2 regions of the Leuconostoc suionicum genome follow, and region 2 is predicted to be linked to the other one. Evidence: riboswitches for the same ligand, from Rfam matches in the RefSeq annotation. Region 2 holds a riboswitch; the other holds the start of a gene.
The links. Region 2 has a riboswitch for thiamine pyrophosphate ahead of A6B45_RS03780 (ECF transporter S component). Riboswitches for the same ligand answer to the same signal wherever they lie in the genome.
Positions count from the first base shown of each region.

Region 1 (9,361 bases), 190 kb from region 2:
AACATTGTTTATTTTCGAATTGATAAACTATCAACTAGCTGCTTCTTGGCTGACACAGCTAGTTGATAGTTTCCAATTACGCATTAAGTGTATCATGGTCCCTTAAAAATGGCTACCAATTAGTTTTGATGTTGATCAACGGCTTCTGTCAGCATATGTTAATTGATGCAACTGTTGTACTTTTTTTCTCTATATTTCTAATAAAGTATGGATACTGTATAATTTATGTTGCAAAGTACTTTATTAATAGGCTGCCTACTTGATACATAAAAAGGATCTCATAAATAATGGAAAAAATAAACATTTTAGTCACTTTAGACAAATCCTACATAAAACCTTTAAAAGTCATGCTTCTATCACTGAAAGAAACGAATGTTGATTATAGATTTTCTATTTGGCTGCTACACGATTCGATACCAGAAACGGAGATCAATCATTTTAGGGGCTTTACAGACAAATTGGATTATGATTTTCATCCATTAAAAATTGACGCAACTTATTGGCAAACTGCCCCTACGCTTAAACAATATCCGACGGAAATGTATTACCGATTGCTTTGCGCTGAATATCTGCCAGCAGATTTAGAACGCATAATTTACTTAGATCCTGATACGTTGATATTGAACCCAATTGAAGCACTATGGTCGATAGACTTAAAGGGTAATATGATAGCGGCAGCAAGTCATTTAGGACTAACGGGAATCAATCAAACGATTAATAACGTTAGATTGCGAACTAAAAGTGAATACTTTAATTCTGGCGTGATGCTGTTAGATTTAAGCAAAATGCGTGTAAAAGTTAATAAAAGCGATATTTTAGACCTAATTAGAAATCATGCCAATGAACTCTTATTACCTGATCAAGATATTTTGAATTACTTATATGGCAATCAGATTTTGAGTATACCCGAAGAAATTTGGAATTTTGATACGCGAGATAACATCGTTCACTTTGCTAAGAGCCGAGGTCAGGTCGATACAAACTGGGTGATAGCCAACACGTCTATTTTACATTTTTGTGGTCGTCCAAAACCGTGGGATAAACACAGCATTAATCGATTCACTATTCTTTACCAACATTATCAGCGCATGTTAGAACTAAACTATAAATGAGATTTTTATGCAAAAAAAAGAACGCAGCAATTGCTGCGTTTTTTAATTTTGTAATATTAGCTGGTTAAAGATTACTTCAAAAAGAGAATGATTATTGCAATAAATGCTGGCAATCCCTGAACTAGGATAATCTTTTTTGTGGCTGTTAAAGCACCATAAACTGCAGCCAGGAAAATAAATAACATTTCCATCTGTAACATCAAAACCTGTTGAGGGCCTGATAGAAACAACATAGTACCAATAATAAGCGCACCGAACAATCCATTATAGATTCCTTGATTTGCTAACAACGTTTTAACCTCTGGTATCTGAACGAAAGATTCTTTAAGATCAAATGCCTTTGCCTGCTGTGAAGTTGTGCCAAACATTTCTACAAACATAATACCAATAGCCTCTAGACTAACTAATGTAACCATAATATAAGCCAGCATTTATTTCTCCTCTGTATTTACTCTTTAATTTGAACTACTACTTTCCCACGGGCATGGTGTGTTTCACTTCGCTCGTGGGCTGATTGAATACCTTCTGTGGTTAATGGATAAAGAGAATCCACAACAATTTGAAGCTCACCCTTGGCGATGTAGGATGCTAAAATTGCTAAATCTTGACCATTCGGGTCTAACCATCCTTCTGTCACGGTCTTGTCTGAGGTCTTTTTCTGTTGATCAGTTAACGTGTTGGAAATGGTAACGAGGCGTCCACCGGATTTAAGGATGGCAATCCCATTATCAACATCGTCAACTGTGTCCAGCACAGCATCGAAATCAGATAACACATCTTGAATATTGTCTTTGTGATAATCAATTACAGAATCCGCTCCTAAAGATTTCACAAATTTATGGTTATTTTGACTAGCAGTTGTTACTACATATGCACCAAGCATTTTAGCCAGCTGAATTGCATAAATACCTACCCCGCCAGCACCAGCTTGAATTAGTATTTTCTGATTAGATGATAACTGGATTTTTCTCAGCATTTGCAAGGCAGTTAGCCCAGCCAAAGGAACGGCAGCCGCCTCAACAAAGCTAATGTTATTTGGTTTTATTGCCAATTTATCCTCTTTAACAGCTGTATATTCTGCATACGAGCCATTCACTCCTTTTGAGTCAATATCCGGCCGAGCAAACACTGGGTCTCCAACTTTAAAACTTGTTACGTCATCCCCAATAGAAGCAACTATTCCAGCAATGTCCCAACCTAAAATGACTGGAAATTGCCATTGAAACATCCTTTTTAATAATCCCTCTCGCGCTTTGTAGTCAATTGGATTAATACTCGTGGCCATGTTTTCTACTAAAACCTCGTCCGATTCTATTTTAGGAATAGGCATGTCGATAACCTCTAGCTGTTCTCTACCACCATAATGATTGATCACTGCTGCTTTCATAATAGGTCTCCTTACTTAGGCTAAATAATTTGCAATCATTGGCAATATAATACCTGAGGCAGTTGGAAACGCATAAATTTGTGAGGTAATGTCCGAACTTGTGTACTGCTGATTAATCACAGGAACAAGTGCATTGACAACCTCTGGGGCAAAATCACCAATTAAAGCTGCACCAACCAACTGTTGGTTTTTATTCACTACGATTTTAATTGCTGCGTGAACATCGTTTAGTGTCTGAAATCGCATAACTCTCCCATAAGGAATTTCATGCACTTGTAAGTTATCATCCTTAGCCGCTTCATCAATGGTTACCCCTATTTGTGCTACACGAGGCAATGTAAAGGCGACTGTTGGCACTACAGGATAATTTATGGGCTCCTGATTACCTAATAATACACTGGCAATATAATTCGATTCAAAAGTAGCGGTTGGTGTTAATCTTGGTATTGTTTTAGAGATCACATCGCCACTGGCATAAATATTGTCAACAGAAGTTTGTAAATGATCATTAACTAAAATACCTTGCTTATCATACAAAACATTAATGTCGTCTAAGGCTAATTCCTCAATATTGGGCACACGACCTGTTGTATCCATAACGTAATCAACATGGTAGGTTTCTCCCTGCGCTGTATTAACTTGATACTGCCCATTTTCAAGTAATGATACACTTGAAACAGCTTGTTTAAACGTAAAATGGATGCCCCTTTCTGTCATATCATCTACGACTTTTTGAGAATAGATTTCATCAAATCCACTTAAAGCATGGTCCCCGTATTCAATTAAAGTGACATCACTCCCGGCGGCATATGCAATTGAAGCAAATTCCATCGCAATATAACCCGCGCCAACGAATAGAATTGACTTCGGCATATCAGGTAAGTCTAGAAAGTCCGTGCTGTCCTTCATAAACTCTGAACCTGAAATCGGTAGTTTTGCAGGTCGCTGGCCAGTAGCAATCACAAATTTTTCAGCTTGGTAAACTTGATCAGCAACAATAATTTTTTCGTTATTTAAAAATTTGGCGTGTCCATTGATAATATCAATTCCATCAACAGAAAGCTTGTGTGCTAAAACTCCTGATAAAGGATCAATCACTTGATGCTTATAAGCCATCAATTCTGGCCAAATGATGTTAGGCGTGTCATTAATTCCGATACCGTGGTAATGATGCAAATGATGTATCATTTCAGCGGGACCATCTAACAATATCTTGGCGTTACAACCAAAATTTGTGCATGTACCAGCAACCTTATTTTCTTCCACTAAGGCTACTTTTTTTCCTGAGCGAGCTAACGTTTGTGCCCCGTGCCATGCAGCATGATCGCTACCAATAAAAATAACATCATAATCCATTTTCATACCTCTTTTTCTTGTATCATCTTTTTTAAGACCTGATTAAGTGCCTGATTTTCTCGCAATACTTCTTCAATTGGACGTCCAACTTGATGTATTAGGTTGTCACGCATAATTCTGATTTCAGACAAAATACGTTCAAAAGTAGTTGCTTTCTGATCAGACATTTTTAAGACCTTGACGCGTCTATCCTGTGAACTTTGCACCTTAACAATCCAAGACTTATTGACAAGTTTCTCAATTACAGGTGTCAATGTATTACTTGACAACTCAAGTTCGGCACCGATATCCATTAGCTTCACCGAATTCTGTTTATAAATAATCAGTAAACTCATATATTGCAAATATGATAAATCATATTTTTCTAGTACATAACCGTACAGATGATGAAAATAACGATTTGTATTGTATATTGACAAGCACAATTCGTCGTAAAGATGTTCATCTTTATTCATATCATAACCTCCTGGGAAATATTATATCGCATACGATATATATTGCAAATAATACATTCCAACTTAAAAAAATGATTGATTATATGTTGTAGTTATTTGCCTTATCATCAAAGAAAGCCTATAATAATTAAAACGTACTAAAAGTAACCTACACACTTTAAGTATCTTTCAAACTAAAAAGGATAATCATTATGTCTAGAAAATTATTGGAACAAAATGGCATCTGCCCTGTAGCAACGACTATTGATCTACTCAGCAGCAAATGGAAGGTATTAATTATTCGTGATCTTTTACCTGGAACAAAACGCTTTTCAGAATTAAAAATTAGTGTAGCCGGTATTAGTCAAAAAATGTTAACGCAAAGTTTGAGAGAGATGGAAGAAGACGGCCTCGTTGTTCGTCAGGTCTTTGCTGTAGTACCTCTTAGAGTAGAGTATAGTTTATCAACCTTAGGACAAAGTATGCGTCCAGTTATTGATTCGATGGCTGACTGGGGCAGTTTCTATCTTGACAAAAATCCAGACAAAAGAAAAGCTTTGCTGGAACAATAAAATTAAAGCATATACATTTTTCGGATGAATATACTGTGCAAAATAAAAAGCAACTATCTTTGAAATAGTTGCTTTTTATTTTGGAATTTACTTAGTAACTGAAAAGCCACCTGTCCAGCCAATTTGTTCACTAGCTGCCAAGGTCATCTGTAGAAAGCCAGTTGCTTCTAATTCGCGAGCTCGATTAAGTTGACCCGCATCAAGAACATTTAAATCGCTATCATTCAAAGCCTCGATAAATAGCTCCTTCCCTTCATCATTTCCTGCTACCAAAACGGTTGTTGTATTTTCACCAATCGTTCCACTTTGTAGCGTAGCAGCAAAATTTGTATTAAATGCCTTAAGTACTATGCTATCTGGCAACTTATTTTGTAGTTCTTCTGCTGCTGAACTATCAGCGGGAACAACTAATTCATTCCATGTCTCAAAGTTCAAGGGATTTGTTATATCAACAACAACTTTTCCTTTTAATTCTTGTTTGTATTGTTGAGCGATTGTGTCTAAAGCAGGATAAGGCACAGCCAAAATAACTAATTCACTAAGGCTCGTAGCTGTACCCTCTGAAGTTAAATAGTTGACATCATTGCCAGCTTTTTCAAAATTAGCTCCGATTGCCTGTCCCATATTGCCTTTACCAAAAATTGTTACTTTCATGATAGAACCTCATTTCCATAATTATTTGTTTTGTTCACTATAATAACTATAATACGTTTGCAAACTAATTGATAGTAGGCAGTTTATAGTTAGTAGATATATATTAGTAACCTATTGGTATATTAATACTTTATATCAATAACATGCTTTTATGCTTAACATTTCATTGACTTAATTGCTATTTTTTTAATCATGAATATTTAATGTTAAACACCCATTGCGGATCATTGCACAACAAATCAATTTGGTTAAGAACTTCTCGTCTAAAGTTTTCCATTCCTCCGTTTGTTAGTAACAGTGCTTTTTCAGCTGCTATATTGAGGTAGCTAATTGCAAATTGACTGGCAACCCATGGATCTTTACCGACCCCGAGAAGTGTAGTTATCATTGCGCCAACCATGTCTCCTGTCCCAACAAACTTATTCAATTCATCGACGCCATTGTTTAAAATAAGGTGTTTATCATTTTGAACAATGACATCCTTTTTTCCTGTTGCCAGAAACACAGTATCGGCATAATCCGTTGTTATTTGTTTCAAAGAAAAAATGAGATCTTTTAACGCTTGATCATGCTGATCAGAGCTAGTACCATCAATACCTTTTGCTAACGATGGTAGGCCGACAAATCTTCTAATTTCTGAAGTATTTCCTTTGATAACCGTTGGATGATTATGTGCCATAGCAATTCCTAACTTTGTTCGTTCATTAGTAATACCATAGCCTACTAGATCCACAACAGTCGGTTTTTTAGTCATATCTGTTAAAGAGCTAGCTTGACGGAGACTTTGTTCGTGTGACTCATTAAGTCGGCCCATATTTAGTAGTAATGCATCTGTTGACTCAAATAATGACGAAAACTCACGGGTATCACTACTCATAATAGGTTTACCACCAAGATACAATATAGTATTAGCCACCGTTTCTAACGTAATATCATTGATTATGCAATGTACTAACGGCGGCTTTTGCAAAGGTAAAATTGATTTAATTTTTATTAATTCATTTTTCATAGCTACGCTACCCAACAAACATTCCTTGAATTTCTTTAAAGGAATTGATTTTTAGCAAATTTCCTAAAACAAAATAAGTGATTACTGATCCAATTATAGTTGCACCCACAAAACGAGGTGTATACACAAACCAGTACAAGTTTTGTTGTTGTCCAGTAAACCAGACCATCACCGGAACTGAAATTAACGATCCTATAATTCCAGTCCCAAGAAATTCTCCAAACATTGACCAATACATATTTCGGCCATACTTATACAAGATACCTGCACCGAAGGCGCCAAAGATTGAACCAGTCAAAGCCAATGGGGGTATACCTAACATTAGCATTCTTATTATTCCAGTGACTACTGCCATAACAACTGCATATACTGGTCCTAGAATTACACCAGCAATAATATTCATGACACTGGACATTGGTGCCATTCCTTCAATTCTAAAAATTGGAGATAACACGATATCTAGCGCTATCATAATTGTAACGACCATTATTTTTGTTAACTTAACATTTTTATTCATTATGATTTCCTTTTTAATATTCCATTGTATTTTTATATTTTAATGATTGTGTTAATTTCGATTAGAGCATAGTTAAACCACCATCTATGAATAGACATTGGCGGTCATATTATTTGCAAGCTCTCAGGCCAGAAATACAGCTGAACCTGCCACATCATAATCAAATTCCTTTCCCAATAAAAAAAGTGCCCTTAAATACATAAAAAAGGACACTTTTGACAACAGTACATGTCGTTATCAAATATTGGTCACTTTCCTACGCTAGTATTAACTAGATCAGGTTCAAAGGGACCGATATACATCATCTCAGTCTTTGCGACGCCCCTAGTGATTATTATTCATTTTTCAAAAAAATCCTTTCAACAAGTCATTTTATGCAATAAAAAAACATTTTCCTCACCTAGAGAAAAATGCTACGTTAAAAAATGTAGCACTTTCCTACGCTGATGTTAATCAGTTCAGGTTCGAAGGGTTCTTCTCAGCCATTTTGGCGCCCCTAGCACAAGCATTATTGTATCATAAATTTTCTATTAAATGTAAGTAATTCATTCTATTTTTCACATAAGTTTATCATTAAGTGATATTCTTACTGATGAAATTTACCTTTCACAAATCAGCCAGTCGAGAATATAAAAAATACCAGTCTGTTACTAAACACAGACCAGTATTTTGATGCCTCGTCATTAAGGCTGTACTTGCGTTTTCCCCTGCTCATCATTGTACAACTTAGTATCATATATTTTGATAAATGGTAAGTAAATAATGAAAGCTATTACAACACAGATTATTGCTAAGACTGCTGCTTTCCAATCAACGGTACTAATAAATGCACCGATTCCGGCTGGGGATGGCCATGGTGCTTGAATAACAATTGGTCGAATGATATGGAAGTTAATGGCTGCATAAGCAACGGAAGCTGTTGCCATTGGTGCCAAGAAAAATGGAATAGCTAGATAAGGATTATAAACAATTGGTAGTCCAAATATTAACGGCTCGTTAATATTGAAAAATGATGGTACGATTGAAGCTCGACCCAAAACTTTGAGCTGTTCGGAACGTGCTAGTAAAGTAATAAATATGCATAATCCAAGTGTCGCACCAGAACCACCTAAGATAGCAAAGGCATTATTAAATTCTCCAGCAAACGGTATGTTAGCCCCATTTGAATTTGCTACCATATTTGCTAAGAAGATAGGCGTAATGAATGCGGAAATAATGTTAGCGCCATGAATACCAACAATCCACAAGGCATGAATCAAGAACTCAATCACCATAATTCCTAGCCAGGTGCTAGTCATGCTTGTGACGAAGCTAAATGGTATTGCAATCATTTTGAAAATGTCAGTACCGAGTAACACTAAGGAACCATTAATACCCAGTACAACAAAAGCAATAACGAAAGTTGGAATTAATGCCGTAAATGATCTTGATACACCTTCCGGTACAGCATCCGGCATTTTAATCGTCCAGTTATGTTTCACACAGAATGAATACAACCAGACTGCTAAAATAGCCATAATAATCGCTGTGAAAATACCACTTGTTCCAACACGGTCGATTGTGCTGGTCATTCTAAATCCGTTGATAACTGTTTCGTCCTTGGATATGGTATTTAGCAGAACAATTTTTCCACCTTTTAAAACCAATTCTGGCAAGCACATAAAGAATGCAAATAGCGATAAGAAGGCACCATTTAATGGCGCTACTTTTAGTTTATCTTCTGTTTGAATAATACGAGTTAATTGAAAACCAATTGCTAAACTAAAATACATGGCTAAGATACCCATGGTTGCTGTGTTGGCAATCATGTACAAATCGCTAAACTTAAAGAATGTTGCATCGAAAAAATCATTTAAAAACGGAAATACTGTCGGTAATATATTCAAAACTAATATCATAGATCCCACAATTGTAAAAGGAATTGAAGCCATACCAGCAGCCATGATAGCCCTCACAATTCTATATTGTGAAACTTTGGTCATTGGTTTCAAAAGCACTTTTTGTAGGAAATTAAACATAGGTCCATTTTCCATAACTATTTCATCTCCTTATTATTTTTAAGAACGGACTGATAGGCTGTCAAACGTGCGTAGTATTTATCGTGATTTGTTGCAATCAAGCCTAACCTTTTGTTAACTATGAGAAGTATGCTACTACTGAGTAGTAACAGGATTAATACCACTAAGCGGTTACTACCAGTATTTTGTATAAATTGGTAAAAAAATGTAAATAACGATGTTGGGATGCTCACCATTAAAATGATATTCACGATAAGCTGTGATCTGAAAAACACTTTTGAATAAGTCAGTTGGTTCGTATG
Region 1 covers NZ_CP015247.1:926,704-936,064, reverse strand. The annotation lists gene A6B45_RS04610 (glycosyltransferase family 8 protein) at 288-1,112, shown strand; gene A6B45_RS04605 (DUF1304 domain-containing protein) at 1,184-1,543, opposite strand; gene A6B45_RS04600 (NADP-dependent oxidoreductase) at 1,561-2,499, opposite strand; gene A6B45_RS04595 (dihydrolipoyl dehydrogenase family protein) at 2,515-3,855, opposite strand; gene A6B45_RS04590 (MarR family winged helix-turn-helix transcriptional regulator) at 3,858-4,310, opposite strand; gene A6B45_RS04585 (winged helix-turn-helix transcriptional regulator) at 4,502-4,861, shown strand; gene A6B45_RS04580 (NADPH-dependent F420 reductase) at 4,949-5,515, opposite strand; gene A6B45_RS04575 (hydroxyethylthiazole kinase) at 5,706-6,524, opposite strand; gene thiW (energy coupling factor transporter S component ThiW) at 6,532-7,041, opposite strand; TPP riboswitch at 7,278-7,377, opposite strand; TPP riboswitch at 7,460-7,549, opposite strand; gene celB (PTS cellobiose transporter subunit IIC) at 7,725-9,059, opposite strand; gene A6B45_RS04560 (sugar transporter) at 9,077-9,361, opposite strand, start outside.
Region 1: it holds a riboswitch for thiamine pyrophosphate, as region 2 does, so the genes downstream of both, thiW (energy coupling factor transporter S component ThiW) here and A6B45_RS03780 (ECF transporter S component) in region 2, are expected to answer to the same signal.

Region 2 (9,361 bases):
GTTCAACTGGATCTTTTTCAAATTGTGTTAATAAACGTCCCTCCGTACCAGATTGCACAGGCAATGTTTGTACCAAAGGATTCGCACTAAGCACAATTCCTGCCGCATGTGTAGAGTAATTTTTTGGTAACCCTTCAATTTTCAACGCCGTTTGTAATAATAATCTACCATTATCAATATCACGAAGGGCATTCTGTAATTGTGGCGCTTTAAGCGCATCCTCAATGGACACTTTACGTCCATTTTTTCCTTCAGGTATACTAGCACTCAACTTACTCAATGTCGGGGTTGGTAACCCAAAAACCCTACCAACATCACGTAGGGCTTGCTTAGAAGCTAAAGTACCAAATGTAATAATTTGACCAAAATTTCTTTTCCCGTACTTTTGATGAAGGTAGGCGAATAGTTCTTCACGTTTGCTTGGTGGCCAATCAATATCAATATCAGGCATTTGCACGCGCTCGTCATTTAGAAAGCGTTCAAATAGCAAGTTAAATTGCAAGGGATCTACATCGGTAATTTGTAAACTGTACGCAACCAAAGATCCAGCGACAGAACCACGACCTGGTCCAGTTTGAATGTGGTTTTTATGCGCAAAGTTAACAATGTCCCAAACAATCAGGAAGTAATCGCTAAATCCTAACACTTCAATGGTTTTTAATTCGTGCTGCAATCTTTCTTCGTACAAGTTCAAGCTCACATTATGTCCTTGTAATCGTTTTTTTAATCCACTGACAGCAATTGTTTCTAAAAACTGTGCGTTGGTCACGCCAGATGGTGTTTCAAAAGGTGGTAAAGCCGTATCTTTAAATTCAATGCTGACATTGCTTTTTGAAACCAATAGTTCGTTATTAATATAGGCTGTCTTTAGTATTTCTGTGCCTTGGTATTCTTGCTGAACGACAGTTAAATCTCTTAAAATATGTGAGCCTTGTTGTTGAGCCAAAATTTTAATATCGTCCAATTTAACATTTGCATCAATTGCTTTTAAGACTTGAGTAGTGAACGCATCGTCTGAGTTCAGATAATCAATGTCATCTAAAGCAATCATACGGCCACCGGTTTGTTCGCTAAATTGCGCTAATCTCTCTTGTATCTGCGGTGCCATTTGTGAATTAATACCAATAAAAGAATGGTGAGCGTCAACAAGGGTGATAAGTTGTTGCCAATAGTCATTAACTTTCTCATACCCCGAAGAGATGAGCTGAACAAGCTCACTGTCAGTTGGAAAAACAATGTTTATACCAGATAAGTGTTTGACCATTGTTTCCCACTGAAAATCTCCTTGACTAGTCATCTTGGCTGATGATAGCCACATTAGATTTTGGTAGCCTACTTGATTCTCAGCTAATAGTACGACTGGAAATAGCGTAGCAGTATTCACAAGTCCATTGACCATTAATGTCAAGCCAAATAAAGGCTTAATCCCATGCTTTTTTGTTTGTCGAAACCAGTCTATCGCCCCGTACATTACATTAACATCAGCCAGTGCAATGGCTTCATAACCACGAGTCTTTGCCGTTTGGACAATTTGTTCAATTGTATTTGGATTTTTTAATAAGCTATAACTGCTTAAAATTTGAAGCGGTGCGTACATTTCAACTCCTTATACGAACATCCGTTTTCTTTAATTATACAGAAAAATCACAGAAAAGTCGTTAATTTTAACAAATATTAGGGTCCCACAAAACCACAGATAAGACATTTTCTATTTTCTTGTTTAAATTCCCTTAAAAACTTGCCATTTGTGAAAAAAGGTGTATTATAATGACAGTAAAGAGGTAAAAAATCATGAAATACATTATGGTAGCAATTTGGTCGGCAATATTTGGTGAAATTTTGGGTTATATTGTATCCCAATTGAATTCTGGCACTTATGATTTTGTTACTGTTGCTGTCATTGCTGTCATTGTTGGTGAAATTGCGCTAGTTGCAATTCCAGCAATTTCAGGATCAGCTGCACCAAAAGAAGTTGCGTCTGAAGAATAAATCACAAGATTTAAAAAGAGCTCATTTGAGCTCTTTTTGTTTATCCAAAAGTTATTTTTCTTGTGCAAGTTTTACAATTTCTAAAATAACGTCTGTTGCCTGTTCCATGACTGTTGTAGAAATATATTCAAAACGGCCATGCATATTTTCGCCACCAGCAAAAATATTTGGTGTTGGCAGCCCTAGGAAAGTTATTTTTGAACCATCGGTACCACCACGGACAGGTTCAATAATTGGTTTAATCGCTAAGTTATTCATCGCTTTTTCAGCCAAATTAACTGAACACATGTCATCTTTCAAGATTTCACCCATATTATAGTATTGATCTTTCAATACAACTTTAATACGCTTTTCCCTTAATTTCTGATTAAAGGCATCGGCAATATCTAATAATCTTTGCTTACGTTCTTCAAATATATTTCGGTCATGATCACGAACAATATAACGCAGAGTTGCTTCTTCAGGATTACCGTCAACTGCTAGAAGATGCCAAAATCCTTCTGTTCCTTCAGTGTTTTCTGGGCGATCATGGACAGGAAGTTGTTCATGGAAATCAAATGCTAGCTGAATAGCATTAACCATTGTATCTTTTGCAGTTCCTGGATGAACATTTCGCCCCTGAATTGTGATAACGGCGCTCGCAGCATTAAATGTCTCCCACTCAAGCTCTCCTAACGGTCCGCCATCCATTGTATAAGCGAAGTCAGCACCAAATGCTTCAACATCAAAATGGTCGGCACCAATACCAATCTCTTCATCTGGTCCAAAAGCAAATCGCAAATCACCATGCTTAACCTCTGGATGTGCAATCAAATACTGAGCTGCCGTAATGATTTCAGCATCTCCAGCTTTATCATCAGCACCTAATAGTGTTGTACCATCGGTTGTTATTAGCGTATGTCCCGCATATTTTTTTAAGCTAGGAAATTCCTTAGTTGTCAATTCATAACCACTATTTCCTAACTTAATTGACGATTGGCCGTCGTAATTCTCAATAATTTGTGGGTTAATGTTCGCTCCATTAAAATCTGCAGTATCAACGTGTGCAATAAATCCAATTGTGGGCACAGCACTATCATCAATATTGCTTGATAATTCCGCAAACACATAACCGTCTTTCATTGTGCGTACATTTTCAAGACCAATAGCTTTCAACTCCTCAGCTAAATCTGCCAAAAAGGCGACCTCTTTAGGTGACGACGGCACTGTTTCTGAATTCTCATCAGACTGCGTATCTACTTTTATATACTTCAAAAAACGTTCTGTTAATTCAGGATACTTTGTCATATATTACTCCTTTTGAGCATTTGCTCACTGTTTTAACCGGTAACTAAATATATTTGTATGGATCTGTATTGATTTTTGTAGCAACTACATCAACAGTGTCGCCAAACCATTCTTTGACCTTAGCAACCATTTTTTTGTTAGCAATGGCTTCCATGTGATGATCAGGATCAATCACAATAAAATTTGAAGCCAAGATGTCGTGCCCAACGTGATAGTAGACATCGGCTGTGACGTAGGCATCAGCTCCTGCTTGTTGCGCAACCCGCCACCAACGGCCTCCATCTCCACCTAGCACAGCGATCTTTTGAATTGGCTTTGTCACATCGTTAGCGATAACGCGCACTGCTTGAACTTGAAACAAATCACGAATTTTCACAGCGTATTCTTGTACAGAAATTGGTTGCACTAATTGTCCAATCCTGCCAAGACCCGTTCTCTTATCTACATTTGGTACCAGAGGCACTGCATTTTGAATACCAAGTGCTTCAGCCAACCAATCATTCATGCCACCTTGTGCGCTGTCCATATTAGTATGTGAAGCATAAACAACAATATGGTGTTGAATCAAATCTGCATACATTCGATTTTGAGGCTGTGATAGGTCTAGATTTTTTGCCGGAAAGAACATGACCTCATGGTGTGCCCATATAAAATCGACCTGATTGTCAATTGCCTCTTGAACCACTTCTGGGCGAACGTCAAGGGCTGTCATTACTCGATGCACAGGCTGTTTAGGATCACCAATTTGCAGTCCTGTAGGGTCACCCTCCTCAGCTAATTGTTTAGGTGCAAAAAGCTCAATCTTGTTAATTAACTCTTGTGCAATCACTTGATAACCTCCTGAATTTGCTGATATTTGTTTTTCCACTCTTGATAAATAGGTGAATCCGCTTTCCCAGCAAATTCAAGATTTTCAAAAATTGTGTCGATGCGATCCAATTCTTTCTGCCATTTAGCAACAAAAACTGATGTTTTTTGCTTTCGCAAGACCGGACCAAATTTTTTATCAAGGCTTGATAAACTTTGAGTGCCCTCTGTTGCAACCATAATTTCGTAAAAATGGTTATCCTCTTGTTCAATAACCTCATCGTTAATTTTATACTGATGGTTGTTTAGCCATGTTCGCACAATGTGCTCATCGGTATTAGGTTGTAGTATAAGCGTTTCAAATCGTTTGGCTTTTGAAAATCCCGCTTCTAATATGTCTGTAATTAAGACACCGCCCATACCAGCGATTGTGACCGTATCAATATGATCCTCATCTTTAATTGCCGCTAATCCATTCGCCAATCTCGCCTCAAGTTGCGTGGTTAACGATCTTCGAACAATTTCGTGCTGCGCATTTTCGTAAGGCCCTTTAGCAACCTCACCAGCAATTGCAAACGAAATTTTGTTATTGATTAATAGATTAGCAGGTAAATAGGCGTGATCAGAGCCAATATCGGCTAACCTTGCGCCTTTGGGTACAAATGAAGCCACAGCTGCAAGCCGTGGTGAAAGATGAATACTGTCCATTTTCTATCCTTAGAGTTGTTTTTTTACTCATTTTAGTATAACAAATAAGTCAATATCTCGCTGATATCATGTACTTTTAATTAATAAGGGCCACAAGTTACATCATACTCACATTTCTTAATTAAAAGCATTAGAATGTTAGAAAATATAACATTATTTAGTAATTAAATTCTACAGCATACGAATAGTTTGCACGATAATTTGTCCTGTGTTACACTCTATGCGTGAGCTTTTCACAAATAACTGAAAACACCAAAATCTGGGGTGCCGCCGCGCTGAGATAAAACCCATTATACCTGATCTAGATAATACTAGCGTAGGGAGATTTACTTGAAAATGTATTAATGAAATGACATATTTTGACAGTACTATGTTTTGTGACGTCATCACTATAATATGTGATGATGAAATAATACAAGTTTGTTAAGTATCGTTTCTTCATTGAGATTATGACCACAATTTTTCAAGCCAGTCTTCCTTGTGAAGCCTGGCTTTTTCTAATTACACCCGATTTTGCGGTGATTTCGGTTACATCAATTATTAACCAATAAGTCATGAAAACAGTTGTATATCTCATACTCTTATTGGTTAATATCGGAAATTTTAGGAGGTTTTGCAAATGTCTGCAAACAAATGGTCACTTCGCGATGTTATCTTCATCGCACTAATCGGTGTGTTTTTTGGATTTATATTTTGGGCTTGGGCATTTGGCTATAATGTCATCGCTGCCTTTTTAACACCATTCGGATTAAGCGCATATGCTAATGATGCAACATTGGGTCCTTGGCTAATGGCTGGTCCTATGGCTGGGTTCATTTTACGTCGTCCCGGTGCATCTATTGTGGGTGAAACACTTGCCGGCACAATTGAAATGGTCTTTGGTTCTCAATGGGGTGTCATGAATGTTGTCGCTGCATTAATCCAAGGTTTTGGTACCGAACTTGGATTTGCTGTATTTGGCTACCGTCGTTGGGACAAAACGAGTTTGTCAATGTCTGTCATCACAGTTACTGTTGTGACATTTATTTGGGACCTGTTCCGTAATGGTTATGCCGATTACTCATTTGGTTTGTTGATTGGATTATTCATTACTCGCCTCATTTCAGCAGCTATTTTTGCAGGAGTTATCGTTTACTTCACACAAAAATTGGTTGCTAAATCAGGTATTCTAGAAGTTAATAAAAACGAGGTGGTCTCATGATATCAAGCATTGCAGTCCAAGTATTACCAATGACAGCTGACACAGAAGAAGTCATTCGCATAGTTGATCATGTGATTGCTTATATCAACAAGAGTGGTGTCAACTATCAGGTAGGTGCTTTTGAATCAACTCTTGAAGGTGATTACGATCAACTAATGGATATTTTAAAAAATCTGCCCAAGGTTGCAGCACAAATTAGTGACATTCCCGTCATGGTATACAGCAAAATAAACATGGCTACAGATTCTGATGTTTTAACCATTGCAAAGAAAACAGATAAATATAAATAAGCGGAGTTTCCGCGTACATAGGAAATTATTATGGTTACTCATTTAAAACATGTCAGTTTGTCATATGGCAATACAAAAATACTTGATGACACCACCATGTCAATATCTCACAATAGTTTTAACCTACTAATCGGTCCATCTGGTTCTGGAAAATCAACCCTTCTCCGAATATTTGCAGGATTATATCCCCAACTAAAAGGTGAAGTACTTGTGAATGATCAATCAGTTACCACATTACCAGCTAACGAGAAAGCTAAAGTCGTCGGCTTTTTATTTCAAGATCCAGACACCCAATTTGTTATGAAAACACCACTGGATGAATTGATTTTCACTTTAGAAAACTTGCAAGTTCATCCTTCTGATATCAAGCAACGTGCAACGCACGCTCTAGAATTTGTTGGTATCTCAGACTTAACCCATCAAGACATTAACACCTTATCAGGTGGTGAGAAGCAAAAAGTTGCATTAGCTATCATTGTTGCAATGCAAAGTGATTTCTTATTATTGGACGAACCGTTTGCAAATGTGGATAGCCAATCTCGCCAGGATCTATTAGCTAAATTAAAAGATTTACAAAAACAGGGACAAACCACTATATTAATCACTGATCACGATTTACACGGGTACGAACCACTTGTTGATCATGTGTGGGAAATACACCACAAAAAAGTAGCAACTGTTAGTAACTTTCAAAATCGTATCTTACCGGAACAAAATGTTCACCTGCAATTACCTAAAGAAGGTGTTTTGCAATTAAAAAATTTTGAACTTTTAGTGGGGCAACGTCAATTAATTAGTATTTCCGATTTACCTTTGGCCCCCAGTGGAATTACACTCTTCACCGGAGCAAATGGCACAGGAAAGTCATCCCTTTTCAATGCTCTCACTCGTCTAAAATCCTACCAAGGTGACATTTTGTTTATGGACCAAAATATCAAAAAATTTAATGCTGCCAAATATGCAAAACAAGTAGCATTGATATTTCAAAATGCAGAACGGCAATTTTTACGAATGACGATTCGTGAGGAAATCGCGTTGAGCATGCAACATGCACAACAACCAGAAAAATGGTCCGAAAAAGTCATTACTCGTTACTTAGAGCGCTTAAACTTGGATGGGCTACAGGATCATGTCGTTTACCAGCTCTCTGGCGGGCAAAAGAAAAAAGTTCAACTCTTGGTGATGTTAATTGTTGGCACACCAATATTATTGTTAGACGAACCTATTGCTGGTCTGGACACAGATTCTGTTCGTGTTGTAGGCGAAATTTTACGAGAAATCGCAGACATTGGACGACAACGTTTTATTATTATTAGTCATCAACTAGATCAGCTACGCCCAATCATTGATTATCATTTGCATCTATCTAATCAAACTTTACAATATATGGAGCATTTTTTATGAATCCAAGTGTTAAATTTCTACTTATACTTATCGTTAGCATCGAACTAACTTTTATCCTAAATTATCAAATCAATGTTGTTGTAACGATTGTTGCTGGTATTTATCTTGTTCTTTCAAAACTGTCTTGGAAACGTTATTTGCTATTAATTGTCATGCCTATATTACCTGTCTTAGGTGCATGGACATCATTTACAACTTTTGGTTCCCATGACATGGCAATTATCATGATGACTCGAATTGTTGCCTACATATTCCTAGGAGCGGCTTTTTCGTTTACAACGGATATGACCCTGCTTCTAGACACACTCGAACAAAAATTTCGTGTGCCAACCACTTTTGTCTACGGTCTACGCGGTGCATTATCTTTTGTGCCACGTGTTAAACAAGAAATTCAAACTATTCGAACGGCAGCCTTAATGCGTGGTGAATCTTTAACATTTTACTCACCACAATTATTTTTCAAAGCTATTTTGGTCTCACTCCGATGGTCAACTCGTTTAGCAGAAGCTATGGCCTCACATGGATTTACCGAAAATGCTGAGCGGACACACTTTAAAACAATTGTAATCAAAAAAAGAGACTGGACGATGGCAATCAGTCTCTTAGTCATATTACAGTGCATCATAATATATCTTTAATAGGTGCAAATGTTTTACGATGAATCGGTGTAATGCCGATTTTTTTTATACCCTCAAGATGTTCTTTTGTACCGTATCCAGCGTTTTTTTCGAAACCATAACCATGATATTTTAAACCATAAGAAGCCATTAGGCGATCACGTGTGACCTTTGCAATAATACTAGCTGCACCTATAGAATTACTTCGTGCATCTCCTTTAATTAAAAATTCTTGCGGCAAATCTAAATCTAGCCGCATAGCATCTATTAATAAAGCTTCAGGTACGGGAGCCAACTGGTTGACTGCCTCTGTCATCGCAACACGTGCTGCTTCATAAATATTAATTTCATCAATAATTGAGGCTTCTACGCTACCAACACCTATAGAAATTGCTTTTTCTATAATTTTGTCGTACAATTCGTCTCTTTTTTTTGCAGATAACTGCTTAGAATCTATGACATCTAAAACATCAAAATCATGCGGTAAAATAACAGCTGCTGCAACAACTGGACCAGCTAAAGGCCCACGACCAACTTCATCCACGCCAGCAACTAAATCGTATCCTTGCATCCAGTACTGACGCTCAATATCAAAACGCGACAAAAAATGCTCACGTTTTTCCTGAACCATCACTTGTTTTTTTTGCCAAGCCCTCAGAGCATTTTGTACGCCAACACGTTTATCTTGTTGCCAAATCAGCAACTGCCCATCGTTAGGCGACATATTTTTCAATTGTAATTTAATATTTGCAATTGTGTCAGTCATTTTTCATCTCAATTAAATCAAGTGTAAACGCCCCTAATTTATTTTTTCTAAGATCATTTAGTATTCGTTCACTGGCCTTGTCATAATCGTCTTTGAATCCTAATTTGCTTGTGATGGATAATAAAACATCTACATTTTCTTGATCAAAAATATTGTCGTTCAAATAATATCGCTCAATAATGGCCTCTGGTCGATACTCTCGAAAAAAGTTAATCAAAAATAGTGCAGCATCATCTTTGGCAAAGATTGTATCTTTCACCGCTCCTGTTAATGCTAGTTTCATGCCGATGTT
Region 2 covers NZ_CP015247.1:733,750-743,110, reverse strand. The annotation lists gene A6B45_RS03805 (DNA polymerase III subunit alpha) at 1-1,597, opposite strand, end outside; gene A6B45_RS03800 (YjzD family protein) at 1,792-1,989, shown strand; gene pepT (peptidase T) at 2,041-3,276, opposite strand; gene A6B45_RS03790 (Nif3-like dinuclear metal center hexameric protein) at 3,320-4,105, opposite strand; gene A6B45_RS03785 (tRNA (adenine(22)-N(1))-methyltransferase) at 4,102-4,791, opposite strand; TPP riboswitch at 5,042-5,131, shown strand; gene A6B45_RS03780 (ECF transporter S component) at 5,411-5,992, shown strand; gene A6B45_RS03775 (thiamine-binding protein) at 5,989-6,282, shown strand; gene A6B45_RS03770 (energy-coupling factor ABC transporter ATP-binding protein) at 6,313-7,686, shown strand; gene A6B45_RS03765 (energy-coupling factor transporter transmembrane component T family protein) at 7,683-8,324, shown strand; gene A6B45_RS03760 (ribonuclease HII) at 8,308-9,069, opposite strand; gene ylqF (ribosome biogenesis GTPase YlqF) at 9,062-9,361, opposite strand, start outside.